Regions from separate parts of the Dasania marina DSM 21967 genome, predicted to be linked through region 1. Evidence: predicted binding sites of a transcription regulator. Region 1 holds the regulator's gene; each other region holds the start of a gene.
The links. The regulator FNR, encoded in region 1, switches genes on or off when oxygen is low (the NO sensors DNR and NnrR bind a similar motif). The targets are predictions, from matches to a motif close to TTGATNNNNATCAA.

Region 1 (9,926 bases):
TGCTAAGCAATAAGCTTAACGCTGTTTGCGACGTGATGCTACTAAGCCAACTAAACCCAAGCCTAAAAGCGCTATAGAACCGGGTTCAGGAACAGTAGTAGGGGCGCCACGACTCCAAAGTTTCATATTGGATAGACCGCCACCGCCACCAGTTAACTTGTCATAGGAGAATGTGCCACTGGTTGCACCAGTTTCAATAGTCCATGCAAAGTGATCTGGGCTGCCGCCGCCGTTACCGACGTGTATGGAGATAATCGCTTCGCCAAATAGGCTCCAAAAAGAAGCATCAATAGCCCAAGTCCCGGTAACATGCTGACCCCAAGAGTCGGCATTAGTAGTCAAAAAACCACTAGTACCATTACTACCATCGTTACTGCCTTGCTGAGTCCACGTAGGACCAAACAATGCATTAATGGTAGATCCATTACCATTGGTATTACCTTCACCCGTTAAACATGAAGTGGCTGAGTCCAATTCAGCCCAGCGCTGTGTACTACCGCAACCGATGTTCGCCGACCACGACGCATTGGCAGCAACTAGTAAGAACACGCTTACAACAGTTGTAAATATGCTTTTCATTTCTAAAATCATCCTGGTTTTATTTAAATCATCCAATCAAACACTCGGCTTACATCAACATCATTGTCCATAAACCGATCGGTGCTATTAAATGCAAAATCCAAGCCATTAAATTTAAGTCGTTAAGAAACAATAATTTATAAGAACTAATCGACTATCAAACCTACAATCATGTAAATTATACCGACATCGTATGTAACCACTGACGCAGCAACGCCTTTACCCCCAGCGACTGCGCATTAATCAAGCGCAAAAGTATAGCTGGCCCAACTAGCCCGCTGCCCACACCCGCCACTGTCGAGTAAGTTTACATTATAAAAAATTGCAAAATGATTTCCCTAACAAATACATAACGTTAAAGTTTATGGCCTGTTTGTTGCTGCAATACACGCTGTCGAAAGACTGCAGTATTTATCCTCTTATACAAGGCGGAAACATACAATGAATAAGCTACTAGGCGGCGTTATTTCTACGGTAATAATGTCAACTTCTTTATCAGCCTCTGCTGGCGTCATCAACAACTGGGAAGGCACCGGTGTAGACTTTTTCTCCAGCTGGATAGGCGATACCTTAAGAATTGAAATCGATGCTGGCAATATAACCGCTGGCTCTGGTTGGGATGGTGCTGTCAGAATAGACTCCATAGCAATTAATGATTTTGGCGTGGCCTTTGCCAATGCTAGCGATATCACCCTCGACGGCCCAGGGGCATCCTTTGACGGCATAACTGATGGCTGGGGACTCAATGCTAACGGCTGCCAGGCGCTCACCGGTGGTGTTAACCACCCCTGTTTTAGCGGCAGCGAACTGTTAACCAACAATATGTTCTTTGATTTCACCTTTGCCAATGCTGTTAGCAACTATACCGATAACCCCCATTTAAAAGTGCGCTTTATCGATGCTAATGGTAACAAAAAAGGCAGCCTGCTATCTCAAGACTTGCCCTCAAGAACCGTTGTGCCTGAGCCCTCATCTATAGCGCTGCTATTTTTAGGCCTTGCCGGCTTACTGGCTTCACGCCGCCAGCAACATTAAAGGGCTATCCCGCCCCTAAGCTACACTCCCCAACCGCAGGGCAACCCTGCGGTTGGGCTGCATAATCTATATACACCGATAACCCCTTTCCATTGATCCACATCAACACAGCAAAAACACCACCCCGCTACACTTTCTGCATCATTCACCACACTTAAAATAGCCTTGCATTATGAGCGACCAGGCCCACCTAACCATTGTTTCAGACAAAAATGCTGGCACCCATGCCCAGGTTTTGTCCAGTAAATACGATGTGGCCGGGCCACGCTATACCTCTTACCCAACTGCACCGCATTTTAGTGTCGACTTTGGCTGTAATGAATATCGGCAAGAGCTAATCAAACAAAGAGGCAGCTCTATAGCACCGCTTTCGCTCTATGTGCACATCCCTTTTTGTAAAAACATTTGCTACTACTGCGCCTGTAATAAAATCGTTACTCGTGACAGCACGGTAAGCCGGCGCTATTTAAACTATCTCAATAAAGAGATAGCCATGCAGGCCGAACTGGCCGGACAAGCGCGGCCGGTTACCCAGCTGCATTTTGGTGGCGGCACCCCCACCTTTTTAAACGATGCGGAACTGACTGAGCTTATGCACCACCTAGGCCAGCACTTTAAGCTTAGCGACAGCCCCGACCGTGAATACAGCATAGAAATAGACCCACGCACGGTAAATAAAGATAGGCTCGCGCTATTAAAAGGCTTGGGGTTTAATCGCCTAAGCTTTGGCGTGCAAGATTTTGACCCCGAGGTACAAACAGCTATCAACCGCTGCCAATCCTTTAATATGCTGCTATCGCTAACCAATGCTGCCCGGCTGTATCAATTTAAATCGGTGAGCTACGACCTCATTTATGGCCTACCCAAGCAAAACCTGCAATCGCTCACTAACACCCTAGAGCAGGTACTGGAACTGGCCCCCGACCGCATTACTTTTTACAATTACGCCCACCTACCTGCCCGTTTTAGCAGCCAGCGCGCCATAGACCGCCACACCTTACCCAGCACAGGGCAGCGCCTAGAGATGCTGGCCTTGATTGCCGATGTACTCACCACGGCCGGCTACGTTTATATAGGCATGGACCATTTTGTTAAACCCAATGACGAACTGGCCATCGCCCAACAAGAAGGCCGTTTGCAACGCAACTTCCAAGGCTATTCCACCTGCCTAGCCCCCGACCTAATTGGCTTAGGCGTATCATCCATCAGCTCACTACGCCACAGCTACGCCCAAAACGAAAAAGACCTAGAGCGTTACTACGAACAACTGGATAACAACCGCCTCGCCATTAGCCGCGGCCTGCGTTTAAGCCACGACGACGAAGTTCGCCGCCATATTATTAGCGAGCTTATCTGCAACCTAAACTTGGATATCAAACAAGTAGAGCAACACTTTCAATTATGTTTTTTCGAATATTTTGCCAACATTTTAGAAACACTGAAAACATACCAAAAGGATGGCTTAATCCTTATGGAGAGTGATAAAATCCGCGTCACCTTAGAAGGGCGGTCTATGCTGAGAAATATCTGTATGACTTTTGACCGATATTTAAGCAGCGACGCACAGCCTCGTTACTCAAACACACTGTAACCTTCTTATTTGACCCACAGGATATTGTCAGATTATGGCTGAGAAAAGCGCATTAGCAGGTAATCTATTGAGCAGTAGTGATAAGTCCTGCCCCCACAACCACCAAGTGTCCTGTAACGACTGCCGCCTAGGCAGCATCTGCCTACCACTGGCGATGAAAGATGATGATATCGTCAAGCTGGAAGAGATAGTACAGCGCGGCCGCCCCTTACAAAAAAACGACCATATTTACCGCGCACACGATAAGTTTCACTCCGTGTATGCGGTACGCTCCGGCACCGTCAAAACCTATAGAGTCACCAACGATGGCCAAGAGCAAATTACTGGCTTTTACTTTCCCGGCGAAATTATGGGCATGGATGGCATAGGTTCCGGCAAGTACGCCAACTCAGCCAGAGCATTAGAAACCGCCGCCATCTGCGAAATCCCCTTTGATAGGTTGGAGGCACTCAGCACCGAAGTGCCCAATATGCAACGTCACTTTTTCCAGCTGATGAGCCAAGAGATAACCAGCGATCAACAGCTAATCACTTTGTTGAGTAAAAATTCTGCCGAAGAGCGCATCGCAGCCTTGCTAATTAGCATCTCAGCACGTATGGTGCGCCGCAAACTGTCAGGCACGCAATTTAGGCTGCCTATGTCACGTACCGATATAGGCAATTACCTAGGTTTAACCATAGAAACAGTCAGTCGAGTTTTTAGCCGCTTTAAAAAACAAAACCTTGTTGATGTTGATGGCAAGGAAATTACTCTAAAAGATTTAGAGGCCTTAAGAGAAATCGCTGATATGTAAGCGACAAGCCCCGCAAGATGGCATCTTTTAAGACACGACTCTTTCACAAAAAAAAACCAACCTTTTACCTGGTTTTCACTCAAGGCAACTATAGCCTAAGTGATCAATGGATAGGCTGTTATACATCCTATCTGTATTAACAAAAAACAAACGTTCAAATACATAGGGTTATTTATGAATAATCAGCTTGAGCACCCTGTATACAATTACAAGGTGGTACGCCAGTTTACGATCATGACCGTAGCCTGGGGTGTTATTGGGATGGCCATAGGGGTGCTTATTGCCGCACAGCTGGCCTGGCCTGCGCTAAATTTTGAGACGCCTTGGCTCACCTTTAGCCGTCTGCGTCCACTGCATACCAACACCGTTATTTTTGCCTTTGGTGGCTCAGCATTATTTGCTACCTCACTGTTTGTAGTGCAGCGTACTTGTCAGGCTCGCCTGCTCTCAGACAAGCTCGCCTCCTTTGTCTTTTGGGGCTGGCAACTGGTTATCGTCTCAGCCTTCATATCGCTGCCACTGGGCTACACAACGTCTAAAGAGTACGCCGAGCTAGAATGGCCTATCGACATTTTATTGGCCATTGTCTGGATAGCCTATGCCGTACTATTTTTTGGCACTATCACTAAACGCAAAACCAGCCACATCTATGTCGCCAACTGGTTTTACGGTGCCTTTATCATCACCGTTGCCGTCTTGCACATCGTCAACAGCGCCGCTATCCCGGTAAGCATGATGAAATCTTATTCGGTCTATGCCGGTGCTGCCGATGCCATGGTGCAATGGTGGTACGGACATAACGCAGTAGGTTTCTTCTTAACGGCAGGTTTCTTAGGCATTATGTACTACTTCGTGCCTAAACAAGCGGGTAGACCGGTCTACTCATACCGCTTATCCATTGTGCACTTCTGGGCATTAATTTCGTTATACATATGGGCCGGCCCTCACCACTTACACTACACCGCACTACCTGACTGGGCACAAAGCCTGGGCATGGTGATGTCATTAATCCTCTTAGCACCTAGCTGGGGCGGCATGATTAACGGCATGATGACCTTGAGTGGCGCTTGGCACAAATTGCGCACCGACCCCATCTTGCGCTTCTTGGTCGTGTCTCTATCGTTTTACGGCATGTCGACCTTTGAAGGCCCGATGATGGCGATTAAGACGGTAAACTCACTGTCGCACTACACCGATTGGACCATAGGTCATGTACACGCCGGTGCTTTAGGTTGGGTAGCCATGGTAACTATTGGTGCCATCTATCACTTAGTGCCCGTGATGTTTAACAAAGACGCTATGTACAGCACCCCCTTAATTAATGTGCACTTCTGGCTGGCCACTATAGGCACGGTACTGTACATCAGCTCTATGTGGGTAAACGGTATCTTACAAGGCTTAATGTGGCGCGCGTATAACGCTGACGGCACCTTGACCTATAGTTTTGTAGACTCTGTAGAAGCCAGTTTTCCCGGCTATGTGGTACGCCTCATTGGTGGTATCACCTTCTTTGCGGGCATGCTGTTTATGGCTTACAACGTATGGCAAACCACTCGCAACACTGAAGCAGCAGCGAACAACCCTGCTACTGCAGCCGCTTAAGCGCCGGAGGATAGTTAAAATGAATCATGATTTTGTAGAAAAAAATATTGGTGTCATGTCGGTGTTGGTTATTGTAGCCATCAGCTTTGGTGCTCTAGTAGAAATCGTACCGCTATTTTTCATCAAGCAAACCACTGAGCCGATAGCGGGGCTTATGCCCTACACCGCGCTACAACTGGAAGGCCGCGATATCTATATACGTGAGGGCTGCAGCAACTGTCACTCACAAATGATACGCCCTATGCGCGCAGAAACTGAGCGCTACGGCCACTATTCCGTAGCCGGTGAATCGGTATACGACCACCCCTTCCTATGGGGCTCTAAGCGCACCGGGCCAGATTTGGCGCGCGTAGGCGGCCGTTACAGTGATGATTGGCACCGTGCTCACTTAATGAATCCTAGAGATGTCGTGCCCGAGTCGAATATGCCTGCCTTCCCTTGGTTGTTTGAAAACAGCTTAACTGGCGAGCATACAGCCGCTAAAATGCGCGCCCTGCGTATAGTCGGTGTGCCTTACACTGACCAAGATATTGCTGGCGCTAAAGAAGCAGTAGCAGGCAGGGTGGAAATTGAAGCCCTGATTGCCTACTTACAAAACCTCGGCCTATTGCTTAAGCATAAACGCTAAGCGGGGAGACTGGCATGGACATTAATACATTTCGCGGTTTAGCCACAGTGTTTGCCTTTATCGCATTCATTAGCATATGCCTATGGGCTTACAGCAAGCAGCGTAAAAAAGACTTTGATGACGCCGCCAATTTACCCTTTGCCGATGACAAACCCTCATCAGACGGAGAATCTCAATGAGTCCTTTCTGGAGTGCATGGATAATAATCCTAACCACTATCTTTTTAATGGGTATCAGCTGGATACTACTGGCTAACCGTAAAACGCAAGACCGTGGCCCCGATGCCACTACCGGCCACGAGTACGACGGTATCGTTGAATACGACAACCCCATGCCCCTATGGTGGATACAAGCGTTTGTCCTCACTATTATTTTTGGCATAGGTTACCTCATTGCCTACCCCGGCATGGGTAACTGGCCCGGCGTATTGGGATGGACCTCTGTCGGCCAATGGCAGGAAGAAGTAGACCAAGCGGCAGAGCGCTACGACGACGTGTTTGCCGACTACTCAGCCACCCCTATTCCCGAGCTAGCGCAAGACCCTAAAGCCATGCGCATGGCGCAACGTATGTTTGCTAACAACTGTGCCGTTTGTCACGGTGCCGATGCAGGCGGCGGCTACGGCTTCCCTAACTTAACCGACACCGATTGGTTATACGGCGGCAGCCCTGAGCAAATCAAAACCACCATTACCCACGGCCGTAACGCCGCGATGCCTCAGTGGGGCAACGTCGTCGGCGATCAGGGTGTGCGTGAGATTAGCGCCTATGTATACAGTTTAAACGGCCGTGAGGCCGATGCAGGCTTAGCAGCCGAAGGTGGCAAAAAGTTTCAAATGTTTTGCTCTAGCTGCCACGGTAAAGATGCCAAGGGTAACTACGCTTTTGGTGCGCCTAACCTAAGTGACAGCGTCTGGTTATATGGCGGCTCTATGGGCCAAATTCAGCACACCTTACAAAACGGTCGCTCGGGCCACATGCCTGCGCACCAAGAGCTACTGAGTGCCGATAAAATCCATATGCTAAGTAGCTACGTGTGGAGCTTATCTAATCAGTAAGCAACAACACTTTAACAACATTTTTTAATTATTAGTTTGTTCAACGTTTGAGGTAATCATGACTAAGCAGCGCGATCCTGTTGAAGAGTTTCACCCCGCCGGGGTCGCCGAGTTAGACCTTTACCAAAAACGTGAAAAAATCTACACCCGAAAAATTGAAGGTTTCTACCAGAAGATTCGAGTGTACACGGGTTGGCCATTACTACTGCTCTATTTTATAGTGCCGTGGCTAACATGGAATGGTCACCCCGCTGTTTTATTCGACCTACCCGCCAGACAATTCCACGTCTTTTTTTGGACTTTCTGGCCACAAGATTTTTATTTATTGGCCGGCATTTTAATTATTGCCGCCTTTGCCTTGTTTACTGTCACCGCTTGGGTGGGACGTGTTTGGTGTGGCTACACCTGCCCGCAAACCGTTTGGACCGCTATTTTTATGTGGGCCGAACAAAAGTTTGAAGGCAGCCGCAACCAGCGTATCAAGCTAGACAACAAACCCATGCACTGGCAGAAGTTTTTCCGCAAACTGGCCAAGCACACGGTTTGGGTCAGCGTTTCTCTCGCTACCGGCGTCACCTTTGTTGGCTATTTCACCCCTATTTACGATTTAGTTTTTCTCTTAGATTACGGCCTATGGGGCTCGATGTGGATTACCTTTTTCACCTGCGCCACTTACATTAATGCCGGCTATATGCGCGAACAAGTGTGCATTTATATGTGCCCCTATGCGCGCTTTCAATCAGTAATGTTCGACAAAGACACGCTATTAGTATCCTACGATACCAAGCGTGGTGAACCCAGAGGCTCGCGTAAAAAAGACACTAACCTAGAACAAGAAAACTTAGGCGCCTGTGTCGATTGTAATATCTGCGTACAAGTTTGCCCCACCGGCATAGATATACGCGACGGCCTACAGGTGGAGTGTATTAACTGCGCCCTGTGTATAGACGGCTGTAATAGCGTGATGGATCAAATGGGTTATGAGCGTGGCCTGATACGCTACACCACCGAGCACGAATTAGAAGGCTATAAAGGCAACCGCTACCATCCGCGTTTTATCGCCTATGGCGTGGTCCTGCTGATTATGCTCACTGCCTTTGGCTACAGCCTGCTTACCCGCATCCCGCTGGAAGCTGACGTGGTGCGTGAACGCGGCAAGCTCTACCAACGCACCCCCACAGGCCATATAGAAAACATGTATGTGCTAAAAATCATGAATAAAGATCAACAGCCCCATACCTATAGTATTTCCTTTAGCGGCTTGGATCAGGCTGAACTTAAAGGTGATACTGAAAAAACCTTAGGCGCCGGTGAAATCCTCGAGTTACCAGTGCGTCTTAATATCGCCCCAGAGCAGCTACAGCGCTTAAACAGTACAATTTATTATCATATAAGGTCACTGGACGACCCCGACATTCACATGAGCATAGAAAGCCGCTTTATAGGCCCAGGAACTCCTTAATGAATAACAGTGATAACGGCAAGCAGCCAGCGCCTTGGTACCGACAGTTTTGGTTATGGTTTCTTGTTTTTTTCCCCGCGTTAGCGGTAGTGGCGGGCACCATCACCATTATTATTGCGGTAAAAAATGAAGACAGCCTAGTACGCGACGATTACTACAAAGCGGGGCTAGCCATTAACAGCGTCCTCGCCCATGATAAGTTTGCCAGCCAACATAATGTGCAAGGGGCGCTGCTCATAGACCCTCTCACCGGCGGCCTACAGCTGGAACTGCAAGGTGATTTAGAGACGCTACCTAACAGCCTACAACTAGACTTTATCCACCCCGCCGCGCAGCCGCTAGATTTTAGCGTGAGCCTACTCAAACGCCGTGACAACCTCTACTTGGGGCAGCTAGATCATAGCCTTAACAATCGCTGGTATTTACAACTCAGTGATAAACAGGCCGACACAGATAAAACCTGGCGTTTAAGCGCAGAACTTAACTTTGCCACCGATCATGGCGAGCGCATTAGCCTTAGTTTTGCCCCCTCGCTGTAAACCATGCCCACCTCCTCACCCGCTCACAGCACTGCCTGCTACCACTGCCAGTTACCTATCATGGCCGGTGATCGCTTTGCCTGTGAGTTAGACGGGGCCAGCCAAGGTTTTTGCTGCCCAGCGTGCATGGCCGTAGCTCAAACCATACACGCTGGTGGCATGGGCGCGTTCTACCGTTACCAACAAGCCGCCGAACAACGGCCACCACAAGCGCTGCTAGACGAAAAGTTTGCCGTTTTTGACCAAGCCGATTTTCAACAGCGTTTTGTTAAAACACAAGGCCAGCAGCGTGAAACCGAATTACTAATAGGCGGCATGCACTGCGCCGCCTGCGTGTGGCTGCTAGAAAAACAACTGGCACAACTCCGCGGCATGGTTAGCGTTTCGGTAAGCCTAGTGGCACAAAAGGCTATTATTGTTTGGCGCGATGAATTAACCCTAAGCGAAATTTGCCAGAGCATAGCGGCCATAGGCTACGAGCCCGAACCCTATCACCACGACCAATTGGTAGAATTGCAACAACGCGAACAACGCACCGCCCTACGCCGCCTTGGCGTAGCCGGCATAGGCATGATGCAGGTGGGCATGTTTGCCATCGCCCTCTACGCTGGCGACATGCAAGACATCAACATTGATAACC
Region 2 (9,926 bases), on a different contig from region 1:
GGCTTCCCCGTTGCCGCAACCAAAAATGGCGGTGGCGCTTTTTTATTAATTTACGCCTTCTTTGTTGCCTTTGTCTGCCTGCCGGTAATGGTGGCTGAACTCAGCCTGGGTAGAAACACCCAAAAAGACCCTATAGGCGCCTATCGCAAACAAGCGGGCAGCGACTCTCTGTGGCAAATAGCCGGCCTACTCGCCTTTATTACCCCTTTTATGATTGCCGTTTTTTATATGGTGATTACGGTATGGATATTTGGCTACTTTGTAGAAATACTGAGCGGCAACTTAGATACGTTGGCACAAGCTGAAACCTTCGGCCAATTTATTAACAGCAAGGTTATTTTTCTCTATTTAGTGGTGGTGGCGGGTTTATTGAATGTCATTTTATTAAGCGGTGTTAAAAACGGTATAGAGCGAGCCGCTAAAATCATGATGCCGGCTTTATTTATTATGCTTATAGGCTTGGTGATATTTGTATTAACTCTCGACAACGCTTGGGCTGGCGTGCGTTATTATTTAATCCCCGACTTCAGCAAGATAGACGCAAAAGTGGTTAATGGCGCGTTATCACAAGCCTTTTTCTCTTTATCACTGGGCATGGGTATTTTAATTACCTACGGCTCCTACGTTAACCAAAAAGAAAGCATCACCACCAGCGCGAAACTCATCGCCCTTACCGATACCGCCGTAGCCTTTTGTGCAGGTTTATTAGTGCTACCAGCTATTTTTGCCCTACACCCCAATACCGACACCTCACAGCTCAGCAACTCTTCGGTAAGCATGATATTTTCTTTCTTACCGCAAATCTTCTTAGAGCTGCAAACACTGATAGGCTATGTAGGCGCCAGTGCAGTAGCCGCCACCTTCTTCTTATTAGTCTTTTTTGCCGCTATTACCTCTATGGTTTCTATTACCGAAGTGCCTACCTCTAGCTTAATCGACAGCCTACAGTTACCACGTAAAACCGCCTTAATACGCCTCAATGTGGCTATGGCCTTGTTTACTATAGCCTGCGCTGTATCTTTTGGCATGGTGGGCTGGCTTAGCAGTTTTATCGAATATGCAGACACTAACAAATCTTTTTTTGATGTAGTGGTCGATGTTTTTTACGAAACCATTTTGCCGCTTAACGGTTTATTAGTGTGCTTATTTGTACGCTATCGCTGGAAAAAAGGTTTTAATGATGAAGTTGAAACAGGCGATAGGCATTTTAAAAATTCCTGGACTGAACGCTATATTAACTTCTCGTTAGCAACGTTCATCCCATTAATACTCTTGGTTATTTTTATCAACACCGTGGCGCAAAAATTCTTTGGCGCGGCCCTGTTTGGCTAAATAATAACAATGACTCTTTTTACAGGAACACCCTATGAGTACAGCTAGAGGCCAGTTTTCATCGCGCTTTGGTTTTATTATGGCCGCTGCGGGCTCAGCGGTAGGCTTGGGTAATGTTTGGGGCTTCCCCACCCAAACCGCCAGCAATGGCGGCGCTGCCTTTGTATTGGTGTATTTTGTGCTGGCTTTTTTATTAGCCTACCCGGCGTTAATGGCCGAGTTAATTATAGGCCGCCACGCCCGCGCCAATGTCGTCACCGCGTTAGGCTCTTTAAGTAGCAACCCAATCACCTCCTTTATCGGTAAAGGTGTAGGTTATTACGGGGTCATATTAGCGGGGTTAATTCTCAGCTTTTACACTATCGTGGCTGGCTGGATGCTATCCCACCTAGGCCATGGCATTGCCAATGTGGCAGGCATGACTACCGTCAGCCAGTGGTTAATCACCAGCTCTATCACGCGCGACTTAATGGGCAGTGTTATTTTTGCCGGTTTAACCATGAGTATTATTGCCAGCGGCATAGAGGGCGGCATAGAAAAATGGTCCAGCCGCCTAATGCCTATATTGATGGTTTTATTAGTCTTACTTATCGCCTATGTGTTTACCCAGCCTGGGGCCATGACCGGTTTAAAAGTTTACCTACTGCCCGATCTTAGTCAGGTGCTCAAGCCCAGCTTACTCATTAGCGCGCTGGGCCAGGCCTTTTTTTCATTGTCACTGGGTGTGGGCACCATGCTGATTTATGGCTCCTATGTGGATAAAAATGAAAACCTACCCAAACTAGGCGCCATAGTCACCTGCGTAGATCTAGCCATAGCCTTCACTGCGGGCTTGCTTATTATCCCCGCCGTTTATGTGGCGCAACACAATGGCTCGGTGATATTTAATGAGGCAGGTGAGTTAATTGCTGGGCCAGGCTTAATTTTTCAAGTGCTACCGTCGTTGTTTACTGCCATGGGTAACACCGGCTTATGGGTGGCCATAGCCTTTTTTGCCTTGATGAGCATAGCGGCTGTTACCTCATCTATTTCTATGCTGGAGGTGCCGGTATCGACAGCAGTAGAAAAAACTCGCCTCAGCCGCTTGGCCGCCACCCTAATTATGGGCAGCGCCTGCCTGGCTATTAGCGTGTTGATTATTTTTAACTTTGATCTGCTATTTGTTTTTGTTATAGACCTAACCACCAAATACAGCGAACCCTTACTGGGCATTATGTTTTGTATTTTTGCGGGCTGGATACTGCAACGTAACGCGCTATTGCAAGAATTAAAGCAAGGTAATGCGGCGATAGAGAGCAGCCTATTTTGGAAAATATGGCCTTGGTATGTAAGAGTGGTTTGCCCGCTATTAATTATAGCGACGTTTGCGCAAAGCCTAAGTTAGCTGGCTACCCATATAAATCATCTGGGCCGGATGAGGATAGACTATAGCGCTTACACCCATACCGTGGGCCTAGCCTTGGCCACACTTATTAATGCTGTGGCTGGCCAGCGAGTTTCAGCAATACCCATTATTGCTACAAGCGAAAGCCACCAGCAAAAATTACAAGCATAAGTATGGTCGTTAAAAACCTGCCCGTAAGGACTACGCGCAGCGCTGCTCTAAGTAAGCAACAATCTCTTTAGATTCATACAGCCACTGACTGCTGCCATTTTCTACAATACGTAAACAGGGCACTTTCACCCTACCGCCGCCTTCTAATAGCGCAGTTTTATGCTCAGCTTGTTGGGCATTAAGAGTAGCCACAGGAATATTTAACCGGCGCATAGCGCGGCGTACTTTGACGCAGAAAGGGCAGGCATAAAATTGATACAGAGTTAAACCCTCGGCCACTTTGTTAACCTGGGCTTGCTGCTCTACTGGGCGTTTGGCTTTGCGCGGGCTGGTGATAAAACTGATGGCGACGATGATATAACCTAACACTAAACGTATAACTTTTAACAAAACGACTTACCTCTATAACTACAGACTTTATCGCAAGGCCATTAATCGGCTTGGCGAGCTTTCTTTTTGCTGCGCTGTTGATACCACAACACAAAACCGGATAAGGATAAAAACAATAATAAAACAGCGGCAATATCCACCACCCAGACACCGCCATGACCAAACAGGCGACCGCTGTGCAAATCTAATAATACCCGTTCCCACGACAGGCCTTGGCCTCTATAAGCGCGGATAATAGCCTGCTCTATAGCCACCGGTAATGGCTGTGCCTTATTGGCACTGGGGCGCATATTTTCCACCGGGGTAAAACTAAACTGCTGGGTGTCTATCACAAAACTGCGCTTGGCGGTGGCCAAACAGAGTTGCTCACCGCATAGGCCAAACGCAACTATAGGTACGGGCAAACCATAAGCAGCGCTGAGACTATCCACCACCTCGCCTTGCGGGTTTACCAGCAGCACTTGCTGTTGGCAGGCTAACCAGTAATAGCCCTGATAAGCCACGGCAGTCAGTAATGATTGCTGACATTCAGCTATATGCCGTGCATTTAAATACAACTGTGATTTATCGTCACCACTCAACCAATCGTCATGAACCGCAAACGATTTTAAGCTAGGCGTCTGTATGCCGTAATAGGCAAGCAGGCGCTGGTTATTAACCGCAGCCTTGCCCAGCGCTAACTCTGAGGTGTGATTAAGCAATAAGCCCGTCACCGTCACTAACAACACCACTAACAATGCCGTTAAGCCTGCGCGTCTGTGCCAACGCCACAGCCAGGGCCTGAGAGTTTTATACTGCAACAGTGATAGTTTCATGATGGCTGCGCTTACTGGCCCTCGCTGACGGGCTGATTAAAAGGCGTCTGTTGATGCAAAAAGAGTGCGAGTGTAGCGATTTTTTTCAATGCGCGCACGGACAATGTCGCGCCGGTAATACCATCTATAGACTTATCCAGCCTAGGTTGTGACTGCGCAGCCAAGGCCACCTGGTTAAATTGCTGGGTAAAAAAAGGATAACGTACTTCACCGCCACGGCTTTCGCGGTACTCCAAAATACTGAGGTCGATAATTTTACCGGCATCAACCACTACCCCTACGGTAATGGGGTACTCTTTGCCTATCTCTTCCAACACCCAGCCGGTGCGCTGTTGATCACCCCAGTAGCGCAGCCGCAAGGTGCTAAAGCGCCGCCCCAGTAACCGCTCAACATCATCCCGTAAGGCTTTATCCACCCACAGAGTTTGCCAAGCGGTATCATCGGCAAAAAAGCGCGCCTGATAATCAGCCACGCTAATAAACTGCCCTTTTTGCGCCCAACTAATGCTGCTTAGCAATAGCAGCAACACGGCTATAAATACTTTCATAAAAACTCAAAAGGGGCGCAATGCGCCCCAGGGTATTCGTCTACTAAACTTAGAATGACCAACCTAAACCTAGGTTGAAGGCATCACCATCGGTGTCGCCAGTATTGTCATTAACATAGTCGGTGTAATCCGCTTTTAACACCACGGTAGGCGTTAACCAGTAGTTAACACCGTAGTCCCATATTTCATAATCTATGGTGGCGCTTAAACCGGCTTCGTTGTTGTATTCGCTGTAACGAGCAAATACGCCTAACTTTTCAGTCACTTTATAAGAGGGCTCTATGTACCAACCTTCTTGTGAGTCCCGGCCAGTGGTTTCAAAAACGTCACCGTCTACATCCCACTCGGCCCATAAGGCGCGTACAGTGAACGCTTGTACGGTATAGATAGCGTGTAGCTCCGTTAACAGGGCATCAGCTGTTGCCACTGCACCCTGAGAAATATCTTCTTGATACTGCACGGTTGCACCCAACTCTAAACCTTGTATGCCGGTGTACTTGATGCGACCCGTGTAGGCTAGATCTTCGGCATTGGCTTTAGCTGACTTTTGGCGGCCGCTGCGAATGTTGGCGTCCTCGTCATTTAAACCGCTGTGTAGCGCAGCACTATAGGATAGGCCGGGGGCGATTTCACCGTTAAACATCACGCCAGTTTCCCACCACGTAGCGGGGATAACTTTTGCTTCAACCAAGTTACGCTCGGTGCCGTAAAAGGTATCGGGCTCGTGAGTTTCGTTCATAATACCTACAGGAATTAAGAACTGACCGATTTGTACACTATGGCCTTGGGTGTAATCCCACTCTATATAGGCTTGCTCTAACTCAACTTCACCTGCTTGGCCTTCACCAGCAATGCTGTGCTCTAGCTCAATTTCAGAGAAGAAGCGTACATCATCAGAAAACTGGTGTGACAAATACATCACAAAGCGATGAGCATCAACCTGATCATCTTTATCTTCAAAATGGTTAAAGTGATGCTCACCGTAACCACCGATTGTAGTTTTCTCTACCCACTCGGCCATTTTTGATACCTTACCACTAGCTGATTGTTCAACAGCATCGGCAGTAGCGGCCACTTTGGTTTCAGTTTGTTGTATCTGGCCTTTAAGCACTTTAATTTCTTGTTGTTGCTCTTGGATAACTTTCCACATATCCGCAGTGCTGGGTAAGGTGTCAGCAGCTTGGGCGGAAACAGCTGCGGCAGTAATAGCCGCCGCTAAGATAGTTTGCTTAAACATGGATGGTGAACTCCCCTATGAGTTACATTAATAAGATGCGGGAATAGTAATGGTAGTGAGAATGATTATCAATAGTAAATAGTAAAAATAACGCCTTTCCCCTGAACTTTTTTGACTCAAGCCACCGTTATAAATTAACAACCGGGATTTGATCGCGCATACCGCGCCGCATTTGCGCCATGATGAGTTTATACGCCACATACAGCAGCGCGCTAGAGCCTATAATCCAGCTACATGCCATCACGGGTGCCGCTATCAGCCAAGCTACATGCCATAAATTAGAAGCCAACCAATAAGACAATAGCAAGCTCCACACTACCGAAAAGCTCAACCACAGCTGCCCTGCTTCTTTTTGCATCACCCCTATAGTGGCCACGCAAGGGGCATACAATAAAATAAACACTAGGTAACAAAACGCCCCCCAGGCCGAAGGAAACAAGCTTTGCATGGCCTGGTAACTATTAGGTTGCTGGTCAGCAATTTCTTCCTGAGAGGAGGCAATTTTCAGCGGATCGGTAAAGGCTGTCACTAAGCCCGCGGTGTTTTCCACCAAGGTAGCCAAAGCCGCAAGTACATCAGCGCCATAATTAGGCATAGTAAGCTGCGCCTGCGCCTGTACTGCTGGCGGCGCATATAAGGTATCCAAGGTGCCCACCACCACTTCTTTAGCGAATAGACCGGTAAATAACCCCACCGTTGCCGGCCAGTTCTCTTCACCTATACCTATAGGAGTAAACATGGGCGTTAAGGTTTTGCCCAGCGCCGACAGCGCTGAGTTTTCTGTATTTTGATTGCCCCAGCTGCCATCAGAGCCAAATGAGGACACCACATTAATAATGATAACTACCGCCACTATGCGCTTACCGGCACGCCAGGTGAAAGACGACAGCCTATGCCAAGTTTGCATTAGAACATTACGCAGCAGAGGCTTATGGTAAGCAGGCATTTCGCTGATATTGGCCGCCTCCACATTCGAGAATAACGAGCGGCGTAAAATCCAGGCCGACGCTATGGCCACTAATATACCCAATAGATACAGGGCAAAAATGGCGTTTTGCGCTTGGCTGGGGAAGAACGCTGTACCCACAAATACATACACCGATAAACGTGCCCCACAGGACATAAATGGGGCGATAAAAATAGTGGTTAAGCGAGCGCTTACTTGCCCCAGAGCCCTTGAAGCCATTACCGCTGGCACGTTACAGCCAAAGCCAATTATCAGTGGGATAAAGGCCTGGCCGGGTAGGCCTATTTTGGCCATCATGCGGTCTATCACAAAAGCCGCGCGCGATAAGTAGCCGGAATCTTCCAGCACCGACATACACAAGTACAGGCAACCGATAGTGGGTATGAAAGTACCCACTAACTGTATACCCCCGCCCACGCCGTCGGCCACAAAGGCCTGCAACCAAGCCGGCGCCCCCACGCTAGCCAGTAACCAACGGGGTGTTTCTACAAAAATACTGCCCAGCACAATATCGAAGAAATCGATAAATACTGCGCCTAAATTGACCGAGATAGTAAACAGCAAATACATCACTACCAAAAAAATAGGCAGCGCCAATAAGGGGTGTAGCATCCAGTGGTCTATGCGTTCAGTGCGGGTCACGCCATGATTTTCAACATAACAGGCCGCGGCAGTGGCTTTTATATCGACAGCTTTGGGCAGTGCGGGGTAGGCCACCAGCAAACTGGCTATGGCATCTTTTAGCTGCTCAAAACCCTCACCGGTAGAGGCGGTTACCCCCACGACTGGCAGCCTCGTTTGTTTGCGCAATTCAGCTAGGTTCACCTTGATGCCTTCGGCGGCAGCGGTATCTAGCATATTAACGATAAGTAAAATGGGCTTGCCCATGGCTAGCAAGTCGGGCAATAAGGCCAACTGCCTAGGTAGGCGGGTGGCATCCAGCGCCATTAACACCAACTCTGGGCTTTGCTCACTGAGGTATTGGTGAGCAACGCGGGCATCTATGCCCTGAATATCATCGTGCAGTGAATAAACACCGGGCAGATCTACCACGTTAAGCTGCTGGCCAGCCAATTGCAGGCGGCCATCCTTACGCTCAACGGTAACGCCAGGCCAATTGCCGGTGCGCTGACGGGTGCCGGTTAGGCGGTTGAATATGGTGGTTTTGCCGCAGTTAGGGCTACCTATAATCGCGAGTTCTTTCACAGCGATTACGCTACCTCAACATTAATATACTCAGCATCGTCGCTGCGTATGGCATAGAGCGTGCCCATGCTTTTAATTTGCATAGGGCCTTTGCCGCGGGCACGGCGTAACACAGTCACCGGCGCGCCGGGTATCAAGCCCAAGGCATCACAAAGACGCACTAAGGCATTGCCACTATGTACATCATGGATAGTCGCTAGTTGACCAATGTTAAGTTGGTTTAATGTCATCATGTGAGCAGCCCGAATGACCAAGAGCATAGCTCCTAAATCTAATTAACAATCATTCGCATTATTATTAATGCAAACCCTATTGAGAGCAAGCGAGATTACCCCAAATGGCTGATCTTTTTTGCACAGATAGCGGCAAGGTTGATAAGCATCAAACAATTGCCGGTAATAAGCCTTGTTAGGCCTAAATATATGGAATAGCATATATACAGATTTTCACATATCACTACCCTATGCCGGAGCAACGTATGGGCCCCGTAGAGTTTCACAAATGCCTAGCCGAGGAAACTCGCCTGCGCAGCCTAATGCTTATTGATCAAGAGCAAGAGCTGTGTGTGTGCGAGCTGGTAACCGCGCTGGCCGAGAGCCAGCCCAAGATATCGCGCCACCTCGCACAATTGCGGGCAGCAGGCATACTCAACGATAGACGCCAGGGCCAGTGGGTGTTTTATCAACTCAGCCCCACGCTGCCCAGCTGGGCACTCACCGTACTCAGACAAACACGACTAGCCAACCCCCGTTTTATTGCCCCCCACAGCCAACGGCTGCAGGCCATGGGCAGCAGGCCAGAGCGCAAGCTGAGCTGCTGCTGATTTTTAAGGAGTAACAGCATGACGATTAAAATAGGTATCAACGGCTTTGGCCGCATGGGCCGTTTAAGCTTAAGAGCAGGTTGGGATAACCCCGAACTGGAATTTATCCACATCAACGAGCCGGCCGGCGACGCCGCCACGCTCGCCCATTTACTCAACTTTGACTCGGTGCATGGCCGCTGGCAGCACGAGGCCAGCAGCCGAGATAACCACATACAGATAGGTGAGCACAGCATCAGCATCAGCCGCAATAAAGCCATAGCTGACACCGACTGGTCACAGTGCGATGTAGTCATAGATTGCTCAGGAAAAATGAAAAAACAAGCGCTATTACAAGCCTATTTAGAGCTAGGGGTAAAACGGGTGGTAGTGAGCGCGCCGGTTAAGGAAGACGGCGTACTCAATATAGTTATGGGCGTTAACGATCACCTCTACGACCCCGCCCTGCACCCCATAGTCACCGCCGCCTCTTGCACCACCAACTGCCTCGCGCCAGCGGTGAAAGTGTTGATGGATAATATAGGCATTAAACACGGCTCTATAACCACCATACACTCACTCACCAATTCCCAAACCATTCTGGATGCACCTCACGACGACCTGCGTCGTGCCCGTGCCTGCGGCTCTAGCTTAATCCCCACCACCACCGGCTCGGCCACGGCCATTAGCCATATCTTCCCCGAGCTAAAAGGCAAGATAGATGGCCACGCCGTGCGCGTACCACTCACTAACGCCTCACTCACCGACTGCGTGTTTGAAATGGCCAGAGACGTCACTAGCGAAGAAGTGAATAATTTATTTAAACAAGCCGCGCTAGGTGAGCTAAAAAACATTTTGGGCTACGAAGAAAGGCCGCTGGTATCTATAGATTACAAAACCGACCCGCGCTCTTGCATAGTCGATGCCGACCATACCTTGGTGGTTAACGGCAGCCAGTTAAAACTGTTTCTTTGGTATGACAATGAATGGGGCTACGCCAACCGCTGTGCTGAATTAGTCTACAAAATAGGCGCTATGGATAAGTCGATAGTCGATAGTCGATAGTCGATAGTC
Region 3 (9,926 bases), on a different contig from region 1:
TCGGTAGTGAAGTCGAACTCTAAACCCTTCTCGGTTATGCGGTAGGCTGCCATTTTGGAATGTATGTCCATCACCGCGTCTATGCTAATGGCCTGTTGTTGAATAATGCGATTTTTTAGGTGTACTGCACCTAGCAAGCGTATGGGGAAATCCCTATGGGTTAATAAATGCATATGCATACTACCGGCCAAGACGTGTGGGTATAAAATAGGCAGTGTGCTTGCTGGGGCTATGGCCAATAGGGCTAGATAATGGTCTAGCTTGCCTTTGTCCACCGTAGCATTTTGCCAGTGGGCCTCTAGCGGCGGTAGGCCTTGCTGGCTGTTAAAGCCTTTGCGTGGCATTAGCAGTGCTTTTAGCAATGCCGGCGCTATAGTAGGCGCTGTGCTGAAATGGAGTTGTTGCGTATTCATAAGCTATGGCTAGGCCTTTAATGATAATCCGTGCAGTCATTTTAGTTTGTTTATAGTGAGTCGCAATGTTGATGTGGCGGGTTAGTAAAGAGCATCGACCCTACCGGCGTATTGCGATAAGCTGGCAGCAGGGTTTTACAGTGATAAGTCGCTGTGATTGGCTTTGCTAAAAGAGGTTGTTGTAAATGTCCGTTATGTTGTATCTGATACTGGCTGCAGTCATTATTATTGCGTTAACTGCCTACGCCATTTATTCATGGCGCTTGGTGTTTAAGCAAAAAAAGGCACAGGCCGAGGCGCTTAAGGTTACCTCGCAGCAGCAATGTGAAGCTGAGGATGCCGCTAGGGTAAATATCCTGACCATGTTACGTGTTGTAGCGCAAGGCCAGGTGTCTGTTACGGAAGCTGCCATTCGTATTATGTCTTATCGCCTAGCATTGCCTGTAGGCGAGCAACAACAGGCCTTTTTTAAGCCCTTTGATGCATTAGCATTGGCTACCGCCCATATTCCTATCTTAGATAATTGGAAGGCCCTGACGCCTTCACAGCAACAGGCATTTGATGATGAGCGATCAGCGCTGGAGCTGCGTTATCAAGCCGATATAGATGCTGCGGTTGCGACTTACTTATCATCGCATAGCTAGTATCACTGTCAGTATGGTAAACCTTATTTTTATTAATCCATAAACGTAAAAAGGCTACAGAGTGAAACCTATAGTTTTATTGATAACCAGCTTTATTTTGAGTGTTAGCTTACCGCTGCGTGCTCAAGAACAATCATTTGCCAGCTGTATTGTGGAGTTTCAACAGCAGGCCCGTGCGGAGCAGTTGCCAGAGTGGCTGGTGACTACCGTGGTGGGGCAGCTGCAGCTTGAACCCCGTGTGCTTAAGTTTGATCGCGCCCAGCCAGAGTTTACCCAAACCTTCGCGGATTACTTTGACAAAAGAGTGACTCCGCAGCGCATACAGCAGGCACGAAAACAATTTGCTGAGCACCGTGATTTCTTACAGCAATTAACCATAAAGTATGGTGTGCCGGGGCAATACATTATTGCTTTTTGGGGGTTGGAAACAAACTTTGGCGGCTACCTAGGTAAAATGCCTACCTTAAATTCACTGGCGACATTGGCTTGTGATGAGCGTAGAAAAACGTATTTTACCGCCGAATTAATGGCGGCTTTGCGTGTGCTTAACCGCGAAAAACTCAGCGTTGATGAGATGCAGGGGTCTTGGGCGGGTGCTATGGGCCACACCCAATTCATGCCTTCGGCTTACGAGCGCTACGCTATAGATGGTGATGGCGACGGCCAAATTAATTTGTGGCGTAGTCAAAAAGATGCCTTGGCGTCGGCGGCCAATTTTTTAAAAGCACTAGGTTGGCAAAAGGAACAGCGCTGGGGTAGGGAGGTAATCTTACCCGCGGCTTTTGATTATCGTTTAACAGGCTTAAAACATTCAGAGGTTTTAAGCGCTTGGCAACAACAAGGCGTTACGCGCACTAATGGCGCAGCCTTGGGCGGCTATGATATGTCTGCTTCTATACTAGTGCCCATGGGCCATACCGGGGCCGCGTTTATTACCTATGACAACTTTAAAGTGATTATGCGCTGGAATAATTCAGAGTCCTATGCGATTGCGGTGGGCCATCTCGCGGATAGAACCATAGGGGGGGGCAGCTTGCATGTTTCTTTGCAGACAAAAACACCTCGTATAACCCCGGCGCTAGTCACCGAGTTGCAATCAGCTTTGAATGAGCAAGGCTTTGAGGTAGGCAAGGCTGACGGCATTATCGGTTCTATGACTAGAAAGGCCTTACAAAATTTTCAAGCACAACAGGGCTTAGTTGCGGATGGCTATCCTGATTATTCGACCTTTAGCGCTTTGGGTATAAAACTATAATAATAGTGGCGCCATAAATAGATAAAATTCACGTGTTATTTAAAAATTGCAGGTGATGTGTGCTCGCTAAAATGTGTTTCTGACTATTAGCTTTCTGGGTACCGGCTCGAGGCCGGTACGACAACTTGGAAGTGAAATATAATGTTGTGCTTGCTACGCGATATTATTGGTCCTCAATAATTACCTAGCCATTTTTTAATGGGCAGCTACAGATGATTCATCTAACACCTCAACCGGCTCATGCTCACGCGCTAAATAGCTGTACATCACCGGCACTACAAACAAGGTAAACAAGGTACCTATAGTCATGCCTGTGGCGATCACTAAGCCTATGCTGTAGCGGCTAACCGCACCGGCACCGCTGGCAAAGATTAGCGGCATAACACCTAACACCATCGCGGCGGTAGTCATTAGCACGGGCCGTAGGCGCACGGTAGCAGCTTCTATCACCGCCTCTTGCACGTTGTAGCCTTGCTGGGTTAAGCGGTTGGCAAATTCAACAATTAAGATACCGTGCTTGCTGATTAAACCGATTAAGGTGATTAAACCAATTTGGCTGTAAATATTCAGCGAGGCAAAACCTAAGGCGATAGGGATTAACGCCCCGCATATAGATAGCGGCACACTCACTAAAATAATAAAAGGATCACGGTAGCTTTCAAACTGCGCCGCCAATACTAAATAAATGGCGATTAACGAAATGAAAAAGATACCGTATAGCTGGCCACCTTCTTGAAAGTATTGCCGCGACTGGCCGTCATAATCCAATTGGAAGCCGGTAGGTAATAGGGTTTGGGCTTGCTGGTTTAAAAAGTCTAAGGCATCCCCTAGGCTTACCCCCGCGGCGGGCGCGCCTTCCAGTTTAACGGCATTAAGTTGTTGAAACTGGTTAAGACTTTTCGGTTGCACGGTGGTGTCTATGTCGATAACCGCCGACAGTGGTACTTGCTCACCGGAGGCGGTACGCAAGTAATAGCGGCCCAGCCAGTCTTTATCGTTGCGGGATTCAGGCGCGCTTTGGGCGATCACTTTATAGCTGCGTCCGCTAAGGGCAAAGCGGTTTATTTCACCTTCACCCAACAGGGTGGACAGGGTAGTACCAATTTCTTCCATACTAATACCTAGCTGCGCGGCCTTGTCTCTGTCTATGGACACTTGCAGCTCGGGCTTAGAAAATTTTAAGTCGCTATCAATAAACATAAATAGGCCGCTGTTGCGGGCGGCTTCTAATAGCTGGTCGCTAACCTGCGCCAGTTGCTTATGATCGGCCACGGATTTAATCACCAATTGCACAGCGGCACCGCCACCGGAGCCGGGCAGGGGTGGCAGTAAAATAACAAAGGCATTAATGCCGGGAATTTTACTGACCTTGCCTTGTAGCTCCTGCTGCATGTCAAAAATACTGCGCTCGCGTTCGCTCCAATCTTTCAGCAGCATGCCGCCAAAGGTGTCACCTACATTGGCACCAGAGTTTAATAAAAATGAGCTTTGGTATTCAGGAAACTGTTGATAGATAGGCTCAAACTGGCGAGTGTTTTGCTCCATATACGCTAGGTTAGAATATTGTGGCGCAGCGCTGACAATAAGCATAAAGCCTTCATCTTCGTTGGGGGCCAGCTCCGATTGCGACACCATCATTAACGGCGGTATGGTTAATAAAATGAGTATCGCAAATACCAAGGTAACCCGGCGGTATCGTAAGTTGCCGCGCAGTAGGCTTTTGTATTTGGCCATTAGCTGCTCAAAGGCATCGTCTATGCGGCCAGCAAAACCTTGGTGGTTTGTTTTGACCAGTAGCTTAGAGCACATCATAGGCGACAAGGTGAGGGCGATAATGCCCGAGATGATCACCGAGCCCGCTAGGGTAAAGGCAAACTCTTTAAACAGGGTACCGGTTAAGCCCGCCAAAAAACCCAGCGGGGCATACACCGCCGCTAGGGTTAAGGTCATAGAGATGACCGGCATGGCAATTTCGCGGGCACCCATTAATGCCGCTTGCTTGGGGCTATGGCCTTCTTCTATATGGCGGTGTATGTTTTCTACCACCACGATGGCGTCATCCACCACCAAGCCTATACACAATACTAGCGCTAGTAAGGTGAGCAGGTTGATGGAGTAACCCAGCATCCAAATTAAAAATAAGGTACCCACCAAGGATAGGGGTATCGCCACCACCGGAATAATCACCGAGCGCAGTTGCCCTAAAAATAAAAACACCACCACCACTACAATAAGTGAGGCCTCTACCAAGGTGGTAAGTACTTCTTTAATGGATGACTCAATGAATAAGGATACGTCATAGCTGATGCCGGCAATCATGCCGTCGGGCACCTGTTGTTGTATGTTGAGCATTTCCTTGCGCACCAGCTTGGCTACGTCTAAGGGGTTGGCGCCGGGGGTGGGGCTAACCCCCAGCATCACCGCAGGCTCACCTTTGGTAAAGGCCGACATATCAAAGCTGTCGGCACTGAGGCTAACCTCGGCAATGTCTTTAATACGTACTAGGCGATCGCCTTCATTGCGCAGCACGATGTTTTCAAACTCGGCAATGCTGCTGAGGTTGGTGTCGGCTTTAACCTGGGTGACCGAGAGTTGGTCGCGGGTTTCACCGGCGGTGGATAAAAAGTTATTACGGCGCAGGGCGCTGTTAACTTCTGCGGCGGTAATATTGTAAGCGGCCATGCGGGTGGGATCTAACCAGATACGCATAGCAAAATTACGGCCCCCAAAAAACTGTACCGCGCCCATGCCTTCTATGGTCGACAGCTGCGGTTGCACCACGCGTTTTAAATAGTCGGTGATTTCTTCAGGTGCCATGCTGGGGTGGCTAAAGCTGAGGTACATCAGCGCTGTACCTTCCTGGTTGCCTTTGGTGATGACCGGGTCTTTAGCTCCGTCAGGTAACTCGCCGCGTATCTCGGCGGCTTTGGCGACGATTTCGGTGAGCGCCTTGTCGGCGTTGTAGTCGGGGCGTATATGGGCCACTACCGTAGAAACACCGCTGTTACTGGTAGAGGTGATATAGGCTATGCCTTCGGCGCTGGCTATGGCTTGCTGGGTAGGGGTGGTGATAAAGCCCTGCACTAGGTCGGCGCTGGCGCCTACATAGCTGGTGCTAACGGTAATAGCGGCGTCTTCAATTTTGGGGTATTTTCGTATGCCTAGTTGCTCGTAAGCGTTAAAGCCTATTAACAAAATAAAAAAGCTCACCACACTGGCCAATACCGGCCGGGTAATAAATACGTCAGTAAATTTCATGGCGCTACTCCCTGCTCAATGCTGGCGCTATGGCGATCTCGGTACCGTTATTGAGTTTGAGTTGGCCATCGATAACTACTTGCTGGCCGGGCTGCACGCCCTCGGTAATGGCGATTAAATCACCCTGTTGTTGGCCGGTAGTGACACGCTGACGATTGACGATTGACTGGCTGCTGCCATCGTCGCCTTGTTGCTCGCTAACAATAAATACCTCTTTGCCATACAGCGAGTAACTCACTGCGGTGGCGGGTAGCACGGCCACCGCTTGCGCAGGTTCTAGTATTAGGGTGACATCGGCAAACATGCCTGGCACTAATTGCTGCTGGCTATTATCGACATGGGCGCGCACTTGCAGGCTGCGGGTATTAATATCCACCTTGGAATCTATCGCCGCTAGCTGCGCTTCAAATATTTCGCCAGGGTAAGCCGACACCGCAAACTTCACCGTTTGGCCTATAAAAAGATGGGTAAGGTTTTTTTCGGGCAGGCTAAAGTCTAGGTACATGGTTTGCGCAGATTGCAGCGAGCCTATGCTAGTGCCTGAATCGATATATTGGCCCAAGTCCACCTGCAAAATACCCATGCGGCCGCTAAAGGGCGCGAGAATTTTTTTCTTGGCGATGCTGGCTTTGGTTTGCTCAACCTTGGCTAGGGTTTCTTTGTATTCGGCAAAGCTGCGGTCAAATTGATTTTGGGACACTAGCTGTTTTTTGATTAGGGCTTTATCGCGCTCGTAATTTAATTGATTGAGTTTTAACTGGGCTTGAAAAATACGCAGGTTGGCTTGCTCTACTTCATCGTCCAGCTCTAGTAAGGGCTCGCCCTTGCCAACTTCTTGGCCAGAGTTAAACCGTATAGCCTTAACGATGCCTTCAACTTCGGCGCTGATATTCACCCCGTAACGGGCTCGCAGTGTGCCTATGGCGGTAAGATAGGGGTGCCAGCTTTGTTGCTGCGCGGTAGCGGTAGAAACGGTAACCGGAGGGGGGCGAAAACTGGCAAAGTACTGGCCCATCATGACCCCTTGATACCATTTAAATCCAAAAATGCCACCAAAGATAATGGTGACAGCAACTAACATGAGGGTCATTCTTTTGATCATTGCAGAGCTACCTATTCCTTATTAGTAAAAACGCCACATAAAAACAGTGCCTATAATAGCAAAGTTTTTTGCAATTGGGATGTGCACTTAGTCAGCGAATGTCATGGCTATAACCTTATTTATGGCCAGGGTTATAGCTTGCGTATTTACATTCATTCATCGGTTTAAGGGGAGGGGAGTAAGCTCATTGTTAGCATCCTTGCCTAATTTTTTTATCGCTAAACTTGCTGCCTTAATAGGGCCTAGGCCGTTGCATCTATAGTTGTGCCTATAAAAGCCTAGCTGGCCATTAGCCAAATGCCAACCGCCAGCATTAGGCTACCGGCTATGCGGTTAAGCCAGTCTAGGCCGCCTTCTTTCATTAAGACTTGGCGTAGGGTTTTGCCGCCCAAGGCGTAAAGCATCATGCAGATAAACTCCATGCTCAACATAATGGCCACCAGTATGCTCAGCTGCGGTAGCAGAGCCAGATCTTGATTAATAAAAGGCGGTAGCAGGGCAATAAAAAAAGCCCAGCCCTTGGGGTTGGCTATGGCGGTAACAAAGCCCTGCATCATTAAGCTGCCTGCGCTTAAGTTACTGCTGCTGCCATCAAGTTGTATAGCAACGCTGCTGTGGGCGCGCCAAAATTGCCAGCCCAAAAAAAGTAAATAACTACCGCCTAGTATTTTTAACGCGGCAAAGGCCATGGGGTATAGCAGCATGATAGAGGCCACACTAGTCACCGCCGCAACAGCCACTATTGCCACACCCGCTAACTCACCCAACATCATCCACAGGGTGCGCCGCAGGCCTAGGCTAATACCCAGGGTTAAGGCCAGCGCCATACACATACCGGGGGTGGCTGACACCACGAAAAATGTCGGTATAAAAACGGCTAGTGTGGAAGCGCTAATCATGAAGTACTCTCAAGTTTGTGCATAGGCAATTTGGCCTGCGCTATTTTATAGTTATATCAGTGGTGGCAATAGTCGGTTACGGTTAAAAACCTAGCAGCACTGTTATAGCTGGGTAAGGGCTTATTGCTTAAGCCCACATTTCGATAGTCATTTGTTTCTCATCAAACTATTTTTTTGGTGCAATGGTTAAACTTGTATATTCATTACAGTCTATAGGCGGGCGTATGCACAGCGATAGTCAGTTAAACCAGCTAGTCGATCATGCCCAGCCAGCGGCTGAAGTTCTTAGCGTGCAGCAAAGTTCAGAGCAGGGCTTAACCGATGCCGAGGCAACACGGCGTAGGCAGCAACACGGTGCCAATAGCTTGCCTTTAGCCGCTGCCAACCCCGCATGGCGACGCTTGTTATTACAATTTCACAATGTACTTATTTATGTGCTGATGGTGAGTGCGCTGGTGAGTGCCGCCTTGCAGCACTATGTTGACTGCGGGGTGATTGTGGCGGTGGTAGTGGTTAATGCCTTGGTGGGATTTATTCAAGAGGGTAAAGCCGAAGATGCCCTTAGGGCCATTATGACCATGGCCAAAACCCGTTGTATGGTGATGCGTACAGGGGTGTTAGTTTCTATAGATAGTGCCGATGTGGTGCCGGGTGATGTGGTGATGCTGCAGGCGGGGGATAGAGTGCCTGCCGACATGCGCCTGTTTTTTTGCAAAGACCTACGCTGCGATGAGTCAGCGTTAACTGGTGAGTCGCAACCGGTGGATAAGCATCTGCAACCACTACCGGTAGAAACCCCCTTGGCCGAGCGTAAAAACATGGCCTATATGGGCACCATGGTGACCTTTGGTTTAGCAAGAGCGGTGGTTACCCGCACCGGTTTACAAACAGAAATTGGTGCTATTAGCGATTTAGTCGGGCAAGTAGAAATGCCGCTGACACCACTACAAAAACAACTCAGCGTTTTTGCCCGGCAGCTAAGCGTAGTCATCGTGTTGGTGGCGCTGGTCACGGTAGGCTGGGGCGTGTATCTACATGGTTATGGCCTTGACGATATGTTTCAGGCGGCCATAGGTATTGCCGTTGCTGCTATACCCGAAGGTTTGCCAGCCATAGTGACGATTGCTCTAGCTATAGGTGTGCAGCGTATGGCCGCCAACAATGCCTTGGTGAGGCGCCTACCTTCGGTAGAGGTGTTGGGTTCGGTGGATGTAATTTGTACCGATAAAACCGGCACCTTAACCGCCAATGCAATGACTGCACGTGTAGCGGTTTGCCAACATCAACGCTACCTCATCAGCGGTGAGGCGTATAAGCCGGAAGGAGACATAGCTAACGCTGATACACAGCAAAAGCTGTCACTGGATCACGCTAGCAGTTTCACACTAGCCAGCGTAATTGCCATGCTCTGTAACGATGCCAATGTGTTATGCGAGCAGGGTGAGTGGTTACTGCACGGCGACCCCACCGAAGGCGCCTTATTAGTGATGGCGATGAAGCACGGCCTGGAGTTACAGCAGACGCTCAATGATTGGCCGCGCCTCGATATACTGCCCTTTGATAGTGAACGCCGTTACATGGCAACGCTGCATCATAATAATGCCGGCCTGAACCGTTTAATGGTTAAAGGTGCGCCAGAACGTCTGCTTAGCTATGCCACACAAGAGTTAGGGCCGCAGGGGCTGGTAGCGATAGCTAGCGAGCAATGGCAGCAGGCTATCGATGATATGGCGCAGCGCGGTATGCGGGTTATGGCCTTGGCGTATAAAGATTGCAACAAACGCCCCGAGGCTTTGTGCCCGCAAGATGTAGAGCAGGGTTTAGTGATGGCGGCGTTAGTGGGGATTAGTGATCCGCCCCGCCCGGAAGCTATCGCCAGCATTCGCTTGTGTCGGGCGGCGGGAATACAGGTCAAAATGATAACGGGCGATAACCCCGTTACCGCCGCCGCCATCGCTAATGAGCTAGGCTTAAACGCCACTAAGGTGCTGACCGGTAGTGATCTCGATAAGCTCAGCGATGCCAGCCTAGCCCTAGCAGTAGAAAATACCGATGTGTTCGCGCGCACCAGCCCAGCCAATAAATTACAACTGGTGGCAGCCTTGCAGCGCAATAGGCATGTAGTGGCAATGACGGGTGATGGTGTTAACGATGCGCCCGCATTAAAAAAAGCGAATATAGGCGTTGCCATGGGTGGCAAAGGCACCGATGCCGCAAAAGAGGCGGCAGATTTTATTTTAACCGATGATAATTTCAGCACCATTACCCGCGCTGTTGAAGCGGGGCGCACCGTTTATGACAACATCGTTAAGTCCATTATTTTTATATTGCCCACCAGCTTGGCTGAGGCGCTGG

Region 2: a site for FNR is predicted at 8,422-8,435, ahead of B067_RS0114730 (FeoA family protein). Genes of this name have one in related genera too.
Region 3: a site for FNR is predicted at 7,723-7,736, ahead of B067_RS0107140 (cation-translocating P-type ATPase). Genes of this name have one in related genera too.

The regions. Positions count from the first base shown of each region.
Region 1 is NZ_KB891588.1:98,060-107,985, forward strand. It holds gene B067_RS0116620 (PEP-CTERM sorting domain-containing protein) at 16-579, opposite strand; gene B067_RS0116625 (PEP-CTERM sorting domain-containing protein) at 1,021-1,614, shown strand; gene hemN (oxygen-independent coproporphyrinogen III oxidase) at 1,787-3,205, shown strand; gene fnr (fumarate/nitrate reduction transcriptional regulator Fnr) at 3,240-3,998, shown strand; gene ccoN (cytochrome-c oxidase, cbb3-type subunit I) at 4,173-5,600, shown strand; gene ccoO (cytochrome-c oxidase, cbb3-type subunit II) at 5,620-6,228, shown strand; gene B067_RS0116650 (CcoQ/FixQ family Cbb3-type cytochrome c oxidase assembly chaperone) at 6,243-6,407, shown strand; gene ccoP (cytochrome-c oxidase, cbb3-type subunit III) at 6,404-7,285, shown strand; gene ccoG (cytochrome c oxidase accessory protein CcoG) at 7,344-8,747, shown strand; gene B067_RS20760 (FixH family protein) at 8,747-9,286, shown strand; gene B067_RS20765 (heavy metal translocating P-type ATPase) at 9,290-9,926, shown strand, end outside.
Region 2 is NZ_KB891586.1:395,366-405,291, forward strand. It holds gene B067_RS0114690 (sodium-dependent transporter) at 1-1,332, shown strand, start outside; gene B067_RS0114695 (sodium-dependent transporter) at 1,367-2,716, shown strand; gene B067_RS0114705 (glutathione S-transferase N-terminal domain-containing protein) at 2,918-3,277, opposite strand; gene B067_RS0114710 (PepSY-associated TM helix domain-containing protein) at 3,319-4,092, opposite strand; gene B067_RS0114715 (FMN-binding protein) at 4,104-4,640, opposite strand; gene B067_RS0114720 (porin) at 4,690-5,877, opposite strand; gene feoB (ferrous iron transport protein B) at 6,005-8,050, opposite strand; gene B067_RS0114730 (FeoA family protein) at 8,056-8,283, opposite strand; gene B067_RS0114735 (metalloregulator ArsR/SmtB family transcription factor) at 8,529-8,873, shown strand; gene B067_RS0114740 (ArsJ-associated glyceraldehyde-3-phosphate dehydrogenase) at 8,892-9,917, shown strand.
Region 3 is NZ_KB891576.1:565,769-575,694, reverse strand. It holds gene B067_RS0107170 (MaoC/PaaZ C-terminal domain-containing protein) at 1-413, opposite strand, end outside; gene B067_RS19860 (DUF2489 domain-containing protein) at 599-1,057, shown strand; gene B067_RS0107160 (lytic murein transglycosylase) at 1,119-2,312, shown strand; gene B067_RS0107155 (efflux RND transporter permease subunit) at 2,508-5,570, opposite strand; gene B067_RS0107150 (efflux RND transporter periplasmic adaptor subunit) at 5,575-6,651, opposite strand; gene B067_RS0107145 (LysE family translocator) at 6,951-7,571, opposite strand; gene B067_RS0107140 (cation-translocating P-type ATPase) at 7,754-9,926, shown strand, end outside.